One region of the Massilia sp. UYP32 genome, then DNA from elsewhere that is predicted to be linked to it. Evidence: predicted binding sites of a transcription regulator. Region 1 holds the regulator's gene; the other holds the start of a gene.
The links. Region 1 encodes LexA, which represses DNA repair genes until DNA is damaged. Its sites were predicted from a motif close to ACTGTATNNNNATACAGT; they were not measured.
Positions count from the first base shown of each region.

Region 2: dinB (DNA polymerase IV) is a predicted target of LexA. The motif match lies at 1,955-1,972, and genes of this name have one in related genera.

Region 1 covers NZ_JBNDIK010000009.1:167,467-175,184, reverse strand. The annotation lists gene ABIB42_RS09365 (cystathionine gamma-synthase family protein) at 1-527, shown strand, start outside; gene ABIB42_RS09360 (tetratricopeptide repeat protein) at 648-1,364, shown strand; gene lexA (transcriptional repressor LexA) at 1,412-2,041, opposite strand; gene rpsF (30S ribosomal protein S6) at 2,326-2,718, shown strand; gene priB (primosomal replication protein N) at 2,760-3,050, shown strand; gene rpsR (30S ribosomal protein S18) at 3,082-3,372, shown strand; gene rplI (50S ribosomal protein L9) at 3,411-3,863, shown strand; gene ABIB42_RS09330 (replicative DNA helicase) at 3,973-5,370, shown strand; gene ABIB42_RS09325 (DUF47 domain-containing protein) at 5,461-6,087, shown strand; gene ABIB42_RS09320 (inorganic phosphate transporter) at 6,110-7,120, shown strand; gene ABIB42_RS09315 (MBL fold metallo-hydrolase) at 7,185-7,718, opposite strand, start outside.
Region 2 covers NZ_JBNDIK010000008.1:115,697-123,414, reverse strand. The annotation lists gene ABIB42_RS08285 (S8 family peptidase) at 73-1,884, shown strand; gene dinB (DNA polymerase IV) at 1,989-3,104, shown strand; gene ABIB42_RS08275 (recombination-associated protein RdgC) at 3,179-4,075, shown strand; gene ABIB42_RS08270 (catalase) at 4,145-5,785, opposite strand; gene ABIB42_RS08265 (asparaginase domain-containing protein) at 5,902-6,387, opposite strand; gene ABIB42_RS08260 (hypothetical protein) at 6,524-7,279, shown strand; gene ABIB42_RS08255 (D-2-hydroxyacid dehydrogenase family protein) at 7,286-7,718, opposite strand, start outside.

The sequences.
Region 1 (7,718 bases):
ACTTCAGAAAGCAGACAGCAAGTGCGCAAGGCATGGCGCAGCTGCGGGCCAAGGCGCTGCGCGACTTTGGCGCCGCGCTGGGGCCGGAAGCGGCGCACCACATCGCGGTCGGCGCCGAGACGCTGGCCCTGCGCATGGAGCGCACCTGCGCCAATGCGCTGGCGCTGGCGACGATGCTCGAAGCCGATGACCGGGTCGCCGCCGTGCATTATCCGGGCCTGGCCTCGCACCCGCAGCACGCGATCGTCGAGACCCTGTTTCGCTCCGGCGGCTCGCTCTTGAGCTTCGAGCTGAAGGACGAGATCGACCCGTTCGATTACCTGAACCGCCTCAAGTTGGCGATCCCGGCCTCGAACCTGGGCGACAACCGCACCCTGGTGATTCCGGTGGCGCACACGATATTCTTCGAGATGGGGCCCGAGCGGCGCGCCAGCATGGGCATCGCGGAAGGCCTGATCCGGGTGTCGGTGGGCATCGAGGACACCGCCGACCTGGTCGGCGACTTCCGCCAGGCGCTGGATGCGTAAAGCCAGGTAAAACTGTCCTGATGGGGCCGGCAAATGCCGGCCTCGTCGTTTTTGCGGTTGAGCCCAGCCGTAAAACACGGCTATCATGGACTTTTACCAGCCCAGCCTTACGGTATGCCCATGAAACGAATCCTGTCCTGCCTGTTCCTCGCGGTGTCCTTCGCAAGCGGTGGCGCCGCCTTCGCCGGCGAACTCGAGGATGCCAACGCCCTGTTCGAGAAGAAGGACTATGCGGGCGCGCTCAAGCTGTACACCAAGCTGGCCAATGCCGGCAATCCACAGGCCCAGCAGCAGCTGGGCCAGATGTACTGGTATGGCGAAGCCGGCGCGGTCGACGAGGCAAAGGCGAAGGAGTGGTTCGAAAAGTCGGCCGCCAAGGGCAATAAGGTCGCCGCCGACTCGCTCGTGATCATGCAGCAGCGCGTCCTTCGCCGCGCCGAGATCGACTACTGGATCAAGGGCTACGATGGCGCCGAGCTGCAGTCGGGCGAATACCGCTGCCCGTCGCCGCGCATCCCGGCGGTGTCGAAGATCAATGAAGAGATCGAGCGCGTGAACAACGCCGTGACCAGCTGGCAGGATTGCTACAACAAGATGGTGACCAACCTGAACGCGCAGTCGCCGCTGACCAAGCGCATCCCGCCCGACATCGCCAAGCTGATGAACAAGCAGGAAACCGAGGCCTCGACCGCCTATCTGGAGGCGGTGCGCCAGAACATCGCCGAGGGAGCGAAAGTCAATTCGAAGATGGTATTGGCCGATTTCGCCGCCTGGCGCAGCGCGACCGAGGCCTTCGTGGACCAGCATAATGCGGTGGTCAACAAGGCCAAGCAATAATAGTGAATGCCGGCCCGCAGGCCGGCGTGCTCAAGAGGTGAAGTCGATCAGTTCCAGCTGCGCATCAACCCAACCGCCAGTCCCTCGAGCGCAAACTCTTCGTCGGGCGTGACTTCGATGACCTTGAAGTCGGGGTTCTCGGGCAGCAGTTCGACCAGGTCGCCGGTCTTGCGGTAGCGCTTGACGGTGACTTCCTCGCCCAGGCGGGCGACGACGATCTGGCCGTTCTTGGCGCTGTCGATTTTCTTGACCGCCAAAAAGTCGCCATCCATGATGCCGGCGTCGCGCATCGACCAGCCTTTTACCTTGAGCAAGAAGTCGGGCCGCGCCGCGAACATCGCGGTGTCGACGTTATAGGTCGCTTCGACGTGTTCTTGCGCCAGGATCGGATTGCCGGCGGCGACGCGACCGACCAGCGGCAGCGACATCAGGGAAGGTGGCGGCATCGGGATCTGCTCGACGCTGGCGCCGACCAGGCGGATGCCGCGCGAAGTGCCCGGCGAAATCTCGATCGCGCCCTTGCGCGCCAGGGCTTGCAGGTGTTCTTCGGCCGCATTGGCCGAACGGAAGCCCAGTTCGGCCGCGATTTCGGCCCGGGTCGGAGGGAAACCCGTGTTCTCGATCGCTTCCTTGATCAGGTTAAGGATCTGTTCTTGCCTTGCAGTGAGCTTGAGCATAAATAATCTTGCAGCAACGGGTTGTAGAGGTAGACTGTATTTTTGTACAGTATTCTGCTATACGCAAGTGATATACACGAAAAAGCGCAAAAAAAGCGCGCACAAGACAAAAAACAGGGCGTCCATGGGCCTAATTGTCGAGTGAGCGCGGCGCCGCGATGGGGCGCTTGACAGCAAAGTTCCCTTTTTGCCCATTTCACGCTATACTAGCTGGCTGTTCCCTTCCCACACTCGTCTTGACGCCGAGGTGGGCATTTATGTAAAACGTCCTCAAGGAGTAATGCATGCGTCATTATGAAATCGTTTTTATCGTCCATCCGGACCAGAGCGAGCAAGTCCCGGCGATGATCGAGCGTTACAAGACCACGGTGACCAGCCGCGGCGGTAACATCCATCGCGTGGAAGACTGGGGCCGCCGCCAGATGGCTTACCAGATCCAGAAGCTGCCAAAGGCTCACTACATCTGCCTGAACATCGAGTGCGACAACGAGACCCTGGTCGAGCTGGAAACCGCATTCAAGTTCAATGATGCCGTTCTGCGTCATCTGACCGTCAAGATGAAGAAAGCAGAAACCGCACCGTCGCCGATGATGAAATCGGTGCAGCGCGAAGACGCAGCCAAGAGCCACCGTGCAGAAGCAGCCGCTCCTGCAGCTGCCCCGGCCGCCGCTGCCTAAGATTTTTTCCAGGAATTCGTAGCAAGCAGTAGTAGAACCGGGTGAACCAGCTCCAGCTCGTGGCGACCATCGCCGAGCGTGATGTCCTGCGCTACACCCCGGCCGGCGTGCCGATCGTTTCAGCCGTCCTGATGCACAGTTCGCATCAGCGCGAGGCGGGGATCGATCGCCTGGTCGAGTTCGAAGTTCCCGCGTTCGCCGCGGGCGAGATTTCGGGCAGGTTCGGAAACGCCGAGCTCGGCGCCAGCTACCGCTTCGATGGATTCCTCGCACGAAAAAATCGCAACAGCAAAGCCCTGGTGTTTCACATCATTGATTTCAGTGCCGCCTAGTTCGGCAATTTAGATATACAGGAGCCTCGAAATGGCATTCGGTAAAAAGTTCGACAAAAACAAAGCCAAAGAAAAACTGAAGCGCAAGCAGCAGAACCCGCTGTTCAAGCGCAAGAAATTCTGCCGCTTCACCGCCGCCGGCGTTGAGCAGGTCGACTACAAAGACGTCGACACCCTGAAGGACTTCGTCCAGGAAAACGGCAAGATCATGCCAGCACGTCTGACCGGCACCAAGGCGCACTACCAGCGTCAGGTCGACACCGCCATCAAGCGCGCCCGTTACCTGGCGCTGCTGCCGTACACCGACCTGCACCACGGTTAATCGTCGGTCACGACAGTCAGATATCCTGGAGATAAAACATGCAAGTTATTCTGTTGGAAAAAGTTATCAACGTCGGCAACCTGGGCGACGTCGTCAAAGTCAAGGATGGTTACGCACGTAACTTCCTGATCCCACAAAAGATGGCACGCCGCGCTACCGCGTCGGCAGTGGCCGAGTTCGAAGCCAAGCGCGCCGAACTGGAAAAAGCAGCCGCCGAGAAACTGGCAGCCGCCCAAGCCCAAGGCGACAAGCTGAGCGGCCTGACCGTCACCATCGGCCAGAAGGCCGGCGTCGACGGCCGTCTGTTCGGTTCGGTCACCAACGCGGACATCGCTGAAGCGCTGACCAAGCAGGGCTTCCCGGTCGAAAAAGCTGCCGTTCGCCTGCCGAACGGCCCGCTGAAGACCACCGGCGAATTCCCGGTTGCAGTCGCCCTGCACACCGACGTCGTGTCGGAAATCACCATCGCTGTCGTGGGCGAAGCTGCCTAAGCGAATGCTGAACTGAAGTAAAAGCAGTGCACAAAAAAGCCGGGTTCTCCCGGCTTTTTTGCTTTTGAAACTCACCAATTATGACAGCCGTGTGACAGGAGAAGGTATAATGCCGCCCATGAACGCAGCACCCTCAGACCCGCAGATCGAAGCCCTGCGCATTCCCCCGCACTCCATCGAAGCAGAGCAGTCCGTCATCGGCGGCCTGCTGCGCGATAATGCCGCCTGGGACCGCATCGCCGACTTCATGCATGCGGAAGACTTCTACCGTTACGATCACCGCATCATCTTCGAACAGATGGTTCGCCTGATCAACGCCGGCAAGCCGGCCGACGTGATCACGGTCTATGAAGCCTGCAACCAGCTCGGCAAGGCCGAGGAAGTGGGTGGCCTGCAATACCTGAACGCGATGGCGCAGAACACGCCGTCGGCCGCCAATATCCGCCGCTACGCCGAGATCGTGCGCGACCGCGGCATCCTGCGCCAGCTGATCACCGTCGCCGACGAGATTTCCGGCAATGCCTTCAATCCGCAGGGCAAGGAAGTCAAGCAGATGCTCGACGAAGCGGAATCGCGGATCTTCGCCATCGCCGAGCAGGGCGCCCGTGGCGCCCAGGGCTGGCTGGCGGTGCAGCCGCTGCTGACCCAGGTGGTCGAGCGCATCGACGAACTGTACTCGCGCGAAAACCAGGGCGAGATCACCGGCGTGCCGACCGGCTTCATCGACCTCGACCGCATGACCTCCGGCCTGCAGCCGGGCGACCTGGTCATCGTCGCCGGCCGTCCATCGATGGGCAAGACCGCGTTCTCGGTGAACATCGGCGAGAACGTCGCGATCGAGGCCGGCCTGCCGGTCGCCGTGTTCTCGATGGAGATGGGCGGCGCCCAGCTGGCCATGCGTATGCTCGGCTCGGTCGGCCAGCTCGACCAGCACCGCCTGCGTACCGGCCGCCTGCACGACGAGGACTGGCCGCGCCTGACGCACGCCATCCAGAAGATGAACGATGCCCAGCTGTACATCGACGAAACCCCCGCATTGAACCCGATCGAGATGCGCGCGCGGGCACGCCGCCTGGCGCGCCAGTGCGGCAAGCTCGGCCTGATCATCGTCGACTACCTGCAGCTGATGCAGGGTTCGAAGCCGGGCGACAACCGCGCCTCCGAGATTTCCGAGATCTCGCGCTCGCTCAAGGGCCTGGCGAAGGAACTGCAGTGCCCCGTGATCGCGCTGTCGCAGCTGAACCGCTCGCTGGAACAACGCCCCAACAAACGTCCCGTGATGTCCGACCTGCGCGAATCCGGCGCTATCGAACAGGATGCGGACGTGATCATCTTCCTGTACCGCGACGAAGTCTATAACCCGGATTCGCCTGACAAAGGCACCGCCGAGATCATCATCGGCAAGCAGCGTAATGGCCCGATCGGGGCGATTCGTCTGACCTGGATTGGCCAATACACCAAATTTGGCAATTACAGCGGCAACCTGTCTATCTACCAGGGCGACTAAGCCGCATACCGCGGCCAGCGTCACGCCGCATACCATGCCGTCGCTTTTCCCGGAGCGTCGGCAATACCGAGAGAAAAACGGAGAAAAACAATGTTTGGACGCTTTTTGCCTAAAGAAGGCAATTTCTTTGAACTGTTCAACCAGCACGCGGCCTTGTGCGTGAAGGGTGCCCATGAAATGGTCGGCCTGATGACCAATTTCGACGATCTGGAAACCCGTACCCATGCGGTCGAAACGATCGAAAAACAGGCCGACAAGATCACCTACGCCACGGTCGACCTGCTGCACAAGACCTTCATCACTCCGCTCGACCGCGACGACATCCACAAGCTGATCACGCGCATGGACGACATCCTGGACATGATGGAAGACGCGGCCCAGACCGTGTCGCTGTACGACCTGCATGCGGTGACGCCGGAGGCGAAACGCCTGGCCGAGCTGTGCCTGTCGTGCTGCCTGAAGGTGCAGGAAGCGGTCTCGATGCTGCACGATATGGACAATGCGCCAAAGATCGTCGCCATCTGCGAAGAGATCGACCGCTTCGAGTCGGACGCCGACCACGTGATGCGCGCCGCCATGTCCAAGCTGTTCCGCGACGAACCGGACGTGCGCAACCTGATCAAGATGAAGGCGATCTACGAGATCCTGGAAACCGTGACCGACCGCTGCGAAGACGTGGCCAACATCATCGAAGGCATCATCGTCGAAAACGCGTAAGCGTCGTTCGAGCGAAACAACCATGGATACTGTTAACATCAGCATTTATGTGCTGGGCATGCTGGTGGTGCTGGCACTCATCTTCGACTTCATGAACGGCTTCCACGACTCGGCGAACTCGATCGCCACCGTCGTGTCGACCGGCGTCCTGAAGCCGCAGCATGCCGTCGCGATGGCCGCCTTCTTCAACTTCATCGCGATCTTCGTGGTCAACATGAAGGTCGCGCAGACCATCGGCAAGGGCACCATCGACCCGAGCGTGGTCGATCACTATGTCATCTTCGGCGCCCTGGTCGGCGCGATTTCCTGGAACCTGATCACCTGGTACTACGGCATCCCGTCCTCGTCCTCGCACGCCCTGATCGGCGGCCTGGTGGGCGCCGCGGTGGCCAAGGCCGGCACCGGCTCGCTGATCTCCGGCGGCCTGCTCAAGACCGTCGCCTTCATCGTCGTCGCGCCGCTGCTGGGCTTCGTGCTCGGTTCGGTCATCATGCTGATCGTGGCCTGGGTCTTCGTGAAGGCGACGCCGCGCAAGGTCGACGGCCTGTTCCGTAAACTGCAGCTGGTCTCGGCCGCGGCCTACTCGCTGGGCCACGGCGGCAACGATGCACAAAAAACCATGGGCATCATCTGGATGCTGCTGATCGCCGCCGGTTATGTCAGCGCCAACGACGCCCATCCGCCGGCCTGGGTCATCATCTCGTGCTACGCCGCGATCGCCTTCGGCACGCTGTTCGGCGGCTGGCGCATCGTCAAGACCATGGGCCAGAAGATCACCAAGCTCAAGCCGGTGGGCGGCTTCTGCGCCGAGACCGGCGGCGCGATGACGCTCCTGATGTCGAGCGCCTTCGGCATTCCGGTGTCGACCACCCACACCATCACCGGCGCGATCGTCGGCGTGGGCGCCGCGCAGAAGGCCTCGGCCGTGCGCTGGGGCGTGGCCGGCAACATCGTATGGGCCTGGATCTTCACCATTCCGGCATCGGCGTTCATCGCCGCGGTGGCGTGGTGGATCGGCACCCACATCATGTGACAAGCGCTGGGCGCAACGAAAAAGCGGAGCTGAATGGCTCCGCTTTTTTTACGCCTTGCGCGATCTACCCGAGATCGACTTCCAGTCCCTCGTAGGCGAGGAAGACCTGCAAGCCATCCAGCCGCCCCTCGTAGCGCGCCATCACCCCGGCAAACACCGCTTCCAGTTCGTCGTCCCCGCGCGTCGGTTCGTGATGCGTGCAATAGAGCGTGCGCGCGCCCACCCGCAGCGCCATGTCGAACGCGCCGTCGAAGGTGCCGTGGCCCCAGCCGAGCTTGGACGGGTATTCCTCGCGCGTGTAGGAGCAGTCGACGATCAGGGCGTCCACGCCGCGCATGACGGCGTCCATGCGGCGTTCGCGCTCGCGCAGCTGCTCTTCGCAGGCGGCGTGCCCGGCGCTCCCGGCCGGGTGCGGGTTGGGCCAGGGCTCGTGGTCGCCGGTGAAGAACAGCGACTTGCCGTTGCAGTCGATGCGGTAGCCGAGGTTGAGCACCGGATGGTTCATCGCCACGTTCGACACCACGGCGTCGTGCAGCGCGATCGGCACGCCGACATCGAGCGTGCGGTAGTCGAGGGTGGCGCTCATCTGCGCTTCGCC
Region 2 (7,718 bases), on a different contig from region 1:
ACCGGCACCGCCGGTCCTACAACGACACAAGCGAGCCATCGCTTGACGGAAAACCTTGAAGAAGGAAGAACCATGAAGCAAACGCATTCGATTCATCCGACCGTGTTGAAGATGTGTGCAGCGGTCGCGCTGGCGCTGGGAGCCGGATCCGCCCTCGCGGCCGCCGACGCGAGCGGCAGCGGCGCGCCGCAGTTCGTCGTGGAGACAGACCGTATCATCGTGAAGTACCGCGACTCGAAGGCCGCCGCCAATGGCGCCGCGGCCCGGGTCGCCGGCCTGAGCAGCGACCGCAAGGCGAAGCTCGACCGCGCCGGCCAGCAGTTCGGCATGGTGGTCAAGGAAAGCCATGCCATCTCGACCGGCGCCCAGGTGTTCAAGCTGGACCGCCGGCGCCACCTGAAGGAAGTGGAATCGCTGGCCGCCGAGATGATGGCGCGCGACCCGTCCATCGAGTACGCCGAGCCGGACCGCATCATGACCCATATGGCGACGCCGACCGACCCGCGCTACACCGACCAGTGGCATTACTATGAAACCGCCGGCGGCCTGCGCCTGCCGACCGCCTGGGACAAGTCGACCGGCAGCGGCGTGGTGGTGGCGGTGATCGATACCGGCTACCGCCAGCACGCCGACCTCTCGGGCCAGCTATTGGCCGGCTATGACTTCATCAGCACCGCCACCATCGGCAACGACGGCAACGGCCGCGACAGCGACGCCAGCGATCCGGGCGACGCCGTGGTGGCCGGCGAATGCGGCAACGGCCAGCCGACCCGCGACCAGGGTTCGAGCTGGCACGGCACCCACGTCGCCGGCACGGTGGCGGCGCGCACCAACAACGGCACCGGCGTGGCGGGCGTGGCCTACAACGCCAAGATCGTCCCGGTGCGCGTGCTCGGCAAGTGCGGCGGCTATACCTCGGACATCGCCGACGCGATCACCTGGTCGTCGGGCGGCAGCGTGTCGGGCGTGCCGGCCAATGCCAACAAGGCGCGCGTGCTGAACCTGTCGCTGGGCGGCGGCGGCGCCTGCGGCGCGACCACCCAGAACGCCATCAACGGCGCCCGCTCGCGCGGCGCGGTGGTGGTGGTCGCCGCCGGCAACGACGCCGTCAACGTCAGCAACGCCAGCCCGGCCAACTGCTCGGGCGTGATCGCGGTGGCGGCCACCGGCCGCACCGGCGGGCGCGCTTCCTACTCGAACTACGGCACCCTGATCGACGTGGCGGCGCCGGGCGGCGACGGCGCCTATGGCGTGCTGTCGACGCTGAACACCGGCACCACCGCGCCGGCCTCGGACAGCTATGCGGCCTACCAGGGCACCTCGATGGCCACGCCGCACGTGGCCGGCGTGGCGGCGCTGATGCTGGCGCTGAACACCAACCTGACGCCGGACGACATCGAGTCGAAACTGAAATCGACGGCGCGCGCCTTCCCGGCCAGCTGCTCGGGTTGCGGCACCGGCATCGTGGACGCCACCGCGGCGGTCAATGCGGCCACCACCGGCGGCACCGCGGCCACGACCCTGGCCGAGAGCGAGGCGAACAACACCATCGCCACCGCCGACCTGGTCACCGTCGGCAACACGACCGTGAACGGCAACCTCGGCTCGACCACCGACACGGATTACTTCCGCGTCGACCTGCCGGCGGGTAAAACGCTGAGCGCGGTCCTGACCCCGGGCCTCTCCAATGCCGACTACGACCTGTACGTGTATAACGCATCGGGTTCGCAGCTGGGCACCAGCCAGAACGGCGTCGGCGCGGTGGACAGCGTCAGCTCCAGCAATACGGGCACCAGCGCGGCGACCCGCTACGTGCGCGTGACCTACTACAGTGGCGGCACCGGCGCCACCAATGGCAAATACACGCTGAAGCTTAGCTGGTAATACCTGGGTGGACGGCCTGGCCGTCCACCCAGTGCTGCAGCGGCTTGCGCCAAACGGCATTTCGGACGATACTGTATGCAATTACAGTATCGTCCCCATCCCGCATATCGCACCATGGGGCGGCATCCAGCGTGAACGCCCCGGTCCGAAAAATCATCCACTGCGATTGCGATTGCTTTTATGCGTCGGTCGAGATGCGCGACGATCCGCTGCTGCGCGGCCGTCCGCTGGCGGTGGGCGGCCGGCCCGACCAGCGCGGCGTGGTCGCCACCTGCAACTACGAGGCGCGGCGCTACGGCATCCATTCGGCGATGGCCACCGCCACCGCCATCAAGCTGTGTCCCGATCTGCTGGTGATCCCGCCGGCGATGGAAAAATACCGTATCGCCTCACGCCAGATCATGGCGATCTACCAGGACTACACCGAGATCGTCGAGCCGCTGTCGCTCGACGAAGCCTACCTGGACGTCACCGATTCCCCCCACTGCAAGGGCAGCGCGACCCTGATCGCGCAAGAGATCCGGCGCCGCATCTTCGAGACCGTCGGCATCACCGCCTCGGCCGGCGTGGCGCCGAACAAGTTCGTGGCCAAGATCGCCAGCGACTGGAACAAGCCGGACGGGCTGTTCCTGGTGCGCCCTGACGAAGTCGACGCCTTCGTGGCGGCGCTGCCGGTCAAGAAGCTGCACGGCGTGGGTAAGGTGACGGCGGAAAAGATGAACCGCCTGGGCCTGCAGACCTGCGCCGACCTGCGCGCCTGGAGCATGGACCAGCTGCAGGAACACTTCGGCAGCTTCGGCGCGCGTTTATACGACCTGAGCCGCGGCGTCGATCACCGCGAAGTGAACGTCTCGCGCGAGCGCAAGTCGATCAGCACCGAAGAGACCTTTACGCCCGATGTGCCCGACCTGGCCGGCTGCCTGGCCTTGCTGCCCGATTTATATGAGCACTTGCTGGGCCGGATCAAGCGCGCGAATGCCGAAAAATTCATCAACAAGTTGTTCGTGAAAATCAAATTCTCGGATTTCCAGCAGACGACGGTCGAGTGCGTAGGCTATGCGCCACATATTCCGACCTATGCGCGCCTGATGGAGACCGGCTGGGCTAGAGCCAGCCGCCCGGTGCGCCTGCTGGGCGTGGGCGTGCGCCTGGGCGACACCGAAACCATCGAGCAGCTGCGGCTGTTCGACGACGTTCTGGACGATTCGATAAGGTCCTGAGCTTTTTATGCGACGTTGCCATATAGCAGCGTAGAATATCGATCCTTTGAAATACTGACACAACCGGATAACCTATGTGGTTCAAGAATCTACAGATTTACCGTCTGCCGGCCCCATGGGCCTATACCCCTGAACAACTGGAACAAGCCCTCGAGCCGCAGAGCTTCGTGCCTGCCAGCAGCAATGAATTGCTGCGCCAGGGCTGGGACAAGCCGCGCCCGAACGGCGGCCTCGTCCACGTGGTCAACAAGCAGATGCTGATCATGCTGGGCACCGAAAAGAAGTTGCTGCCGGCATCGGTCATCAACCAGGTGGCCAAGGCCAAGGCAGCCGAGCTGGAAGAGCAGCAAGGCTTCCCGCCAGGCAAAAAGGCAATGAAAGAACTGAAGGAACGCGTGGCCGACGAACTGCTGCCGCGCGCCTTCACCCTGCGCAGCAACGTCTGGACCTGGATCGACCCGGTCAATGGCTGGCTGGTGGTCGATGCGGCGAGCCCGGCGAAGGCCGACGACATCGTCAAGCTGCTGCTCAAGGCCGTCGACAAGATGCCGCTGGAATCGCTGCGCGTCCAGAAATCGCCGGTCGCCGTGATGACCGGCTGGCTGGAAGCCGATGAAGCGCCGTACGGCTTCACGATCGACCAGGACACCGAGCTGCGTGCGACCGGCGAAAGCCGCGCTGCGGTGCGCTACGTGAAGCACACGCTGGAACCGGACGACATCCGCCGCCACATCGCGGCCGGCAAGCAGTGCACCCGCCTGGCCATGACCTGGAACGACCGCATCAGCTTCGTGCTGACCGAGTCGCTGGCGATCAAGGGCATCAAGCCGCTGGACGTGATCAAGGAAGGCGAAAGCCCGACCTATAGCGACGACGAGCGTTTCGACAACGACATCGTGCTGATGACGGGCGAGCTGGCCAAGTTGCTGGCCGACGTGGTCGAGGCGCTGGGCGGCGAAGCCAAGGCGTAATTGACGGCCCGCTAAGGTGATGTGGGGTGGACGGCTTGCCGTCCACCCCACAATATTTAACGGATCACATCATTTCGCCGCCGCGACTTCTTCGCTCGTGGCCGGCTCCGACTTCCCACCCGTACCACCACCATTTTCCAGCTCCCCGCTGGTATAGGTCGCCCCCTGCCGATCCTCATGCGGCGCCGGACGGTTCGGCAACGGCGGCAGCGCCTTGGCCTTCTCCAGGTCGATCCCGGCGATTTCCGCCACGCGGCGGCCATAATCCTCGTCGCAGTGCCACAGATGCCACACCATGCGCAGCTGGATCGGTTCCGGGCATTGTTTCAAATCTCCCCCGACGTTGTTGACCAGGTCGTCGCGCTCCCAGTCCTCGAAGGTGCGGTATCGCGTGCCGGCCTGCTTGTAGTCGCTGCGCGTGGTGGTGGTCTGGTAGCGGCCCAGGTGGCCTTCCACCCACTGGTGGTATTCGTAGCCCGGCTGCTCGGCTTCCTGGTAGCCGCCCATCAGGCTCGGCTCGTAGTTGATGTGCTTGTCCTCGTCCGAACCGTCGACGCCGTCCACATAGAACGTCATCTGGCCGTCGCGCTGGTTGGTGCGCGCCTTCGCCTTCTCTTGCGGCGCGTTGATCGGCAGTTGCAGGTAGTTGGGCCCCACGCGGTAACGCTGGGTGTCCGAGTAGGACAGGGTGCGGCCCTGCAGCATCTTGTCGTCCGAGAAGTCGATGCCCTCGACCAGCACGCCGGTGCCGAAGGCCGACTGCTCGGTTTCTGCAAACACATTGTCTGGGTTCTTGTTCAGCACCATGCGGCCCACCGGCAGCAGCGGGAACTGGTCTTCCGGCCAGCGCTTGGTGTCGTCCAGCGGGTCGAAGTCGAGCTCGGGATGCTCGCCGTCGGCCATGATCTGGACGCAGAATTCCCATTCCGGGTAGTCGCCGCGCTCGATCGCGTCGTACAGGTCGCGCGTGGCGTGGCTGGTGTCGCGGCCCTGGATCTCGGCAGCTTGTTGCGCGGTCAGGTTGCGCACGCCCTGCTTGGGTTGCCAGTGGAATTTCACCAGATGGGCGACGCCGTGATCGTTGACCAGCTTGTAGGTGTTGACGCCCGAACCTTCCATCTCGCGGTAGTTGGCTGGGATGCCCCATGGGCTCTTGACCCAGGTAACCATGTGCAGCGCTTCCGGATGGCTGCAGATGAAGTCATAGAAGCGCCATGGCTCTTGCTGGTTGGTGACGGGATCGGGTTTGAAGGCGTGGATCATGTCCGGGAACTTGATCGCGTCCCGGATGAAGAACACCTTGAGGTTATTGCCCACCAAATCCCAGTTGCCGTCGACGGTTTTCAGCTTGACCGCGAAGCCGCGTGGATCGCGTGCGGTTTCGGGCGATTCCTTGGCGCCGATCACGGTCGAGAAGCGTACGAATACCGGGGTCTGCACGCCGGTCTCGTTGAGCACGCGTGCCGTGGTGTACTTGGAGGCGGGCTCATCGCCGATCTTGCCATAGGCTTCGAAAAAGCCGTGGGCGCCGGTGCCGCGCGCATGCACGACGCGTTCGGGGATGCGCTCGCGGTCGAAGTGGGTGATCTTTTCGATGAACTGGTAGTTCTCGAGCGTGGCCGGGCCACGTTCGCCGACCGAACGCAGGGACTGGTTGTCGCGGACGGGATGACCCTGGCGCGTGGTCAGCGTGGGACGCTTCTCATTCATTGCCTTCTCCTTTTGATGCGGGTGATCGAGAAAGGCAGTATAGGAAGTCGAACGAGAAGACAGCGCGCGGCTGCCCTCGCTTTTAATCCCCGTCAAACAGGCGCAGGAACTATTGCTTACAGCTGCTGGAAGACGCCTTCGCTGCGGTTCTTGGTCACGTTATCCCACGGGAAAACCTGGCCGTTCATGGCGACATATACGCCGGCCGGCAGGGTCTGCGCAACGCCGCAGGCGAAGCCCAGGTTGAACAGCGCATCCGAATTGGCGATGGAATACGGGATCATGGCGCCGGTCAGCACGATGGTCTGGTCGAGCCTGGCGGCGCCGAGGACGGCGGCCGTCTCGCGCATGGTGTCGGTGCCGTGCACGATCACGATCGCCTTCTCGCTGGCGGCCTGGCACGACGCCAGCACGCGCTCGCGGTCGGCATCCTGCATGTCGAGCGAATCGAGCAGCGGCAGCACGTCGAGCGCGACCGGCACCGTCATGCGGCTGCGCTTGATCACCTCTGGCAGATGGCTTTCGCCGAAGCCGAGCACGCCGTTCAGTTCATTGTAATGCTTGTCGAAAGTGCCACCGGTGGCGATGAGTCGCAAAGTCATGTTGGTTTATCTACTCGCAGAAAAAAGGTGCGTCATGATAGCCGCAAACCATAGTGTATCCGACTGTGACTGCGCTAGAATCGTCCGGATCGGATGAGTACACTCATCGTCTTTCTTTTCTTTCTTTCCCCCGGCCATGAAAGCAGTTGCCCCCGGCACCGTCATCTTCCACCGCCATCGCGGCTATGGCGTGATCACCCACGTCAATCTGCTCACTGGCTGGATCTCGGCGCGTTTCAACGACGAGGCGCGCGCCCTCGACCTGAACCTGTCGAGCGACGAAGTCCAGCACGCCGACGGCGAGCCGATCCTGTTCCGGCGCGCGCCGCCAGACCGCATGCCGCATGCGCGCCTGATGGCCGTGGTGCGCGCATTGCACGAGGCCGGCTACCAGAAGCTGTACCTGTATTCCTGGCCCAAGCCCTCCGGCCTGCACTGGCGCTGGCACCTGTTCACGGGGCCGCGCAACTGGATGCAGCGCACCTGGCGCGAAGGCTGGTATGGCTCGGGCGCCGACTACAACAACAATCCCGTGATGGGGTGGGGCGACGTGCCGGGCGCCACCACCGACGAGCTGATCCACGCGCTGGCGAAGTTCGATCCGCAAGGGTTGGCGCAGGCGCTGGGCCGCGACGAAGACCATACCGCCTGGTTCGCGCAAGCCTGCGACCTGCTGCTGCCGGGATACATGTACAGCCTCAATATGGAACGTCCCGCGGGCGGCGGGCTGGTCGAGGCGCCGGCGGTGCCGATCGTGCCGGTACGCTCCGGCCTCAAGGCCTATACCGGCCGCGACATCGGCTGGCCGCCGGGCTGGGCAGGACTCTGGACCGGCACCCACGTGATGCCGGCGCCAAAGGTCAACCTCACGGGCGAGCCCGAACTGCGCTGATCAGCGCTATTCCAATGCCTCCGGATTGAGGATGTTCGCCGGCTCGCCTTGCGCGAACTTGACGACGTTCTCGAACGCCGCCTGGAAATAAATCTCGTAACTGTCTTTCTCAACATAGCCCAGGTGCGGGGTGGCCAGCACCGTCGGGATGCGCAGCAGCGCAGCGTCCTGCGCCAGCGGTTCGCTGGTGAACACGTCCAGCGCCGCCGTGCCCGGACGGCCCTGCTTCAGGGCGTGCTCGAGCGCGCCTTCCGCCACCAGTTCGGCGCGGCTGGTGTTGACGAACAATGCATCCGGCTTCATGCACGCCAGGTCGCCGGCCGTGACGATGCCGCGCGTCGATTCCGCCAGCCGCAAATGCAGGCTCAGCACGTCGGCCTGCTCGAACAGCGCTGCGCGCGACTGCGCCGCCTCGAAGCCGTCGGCGACGGCCGCCGCG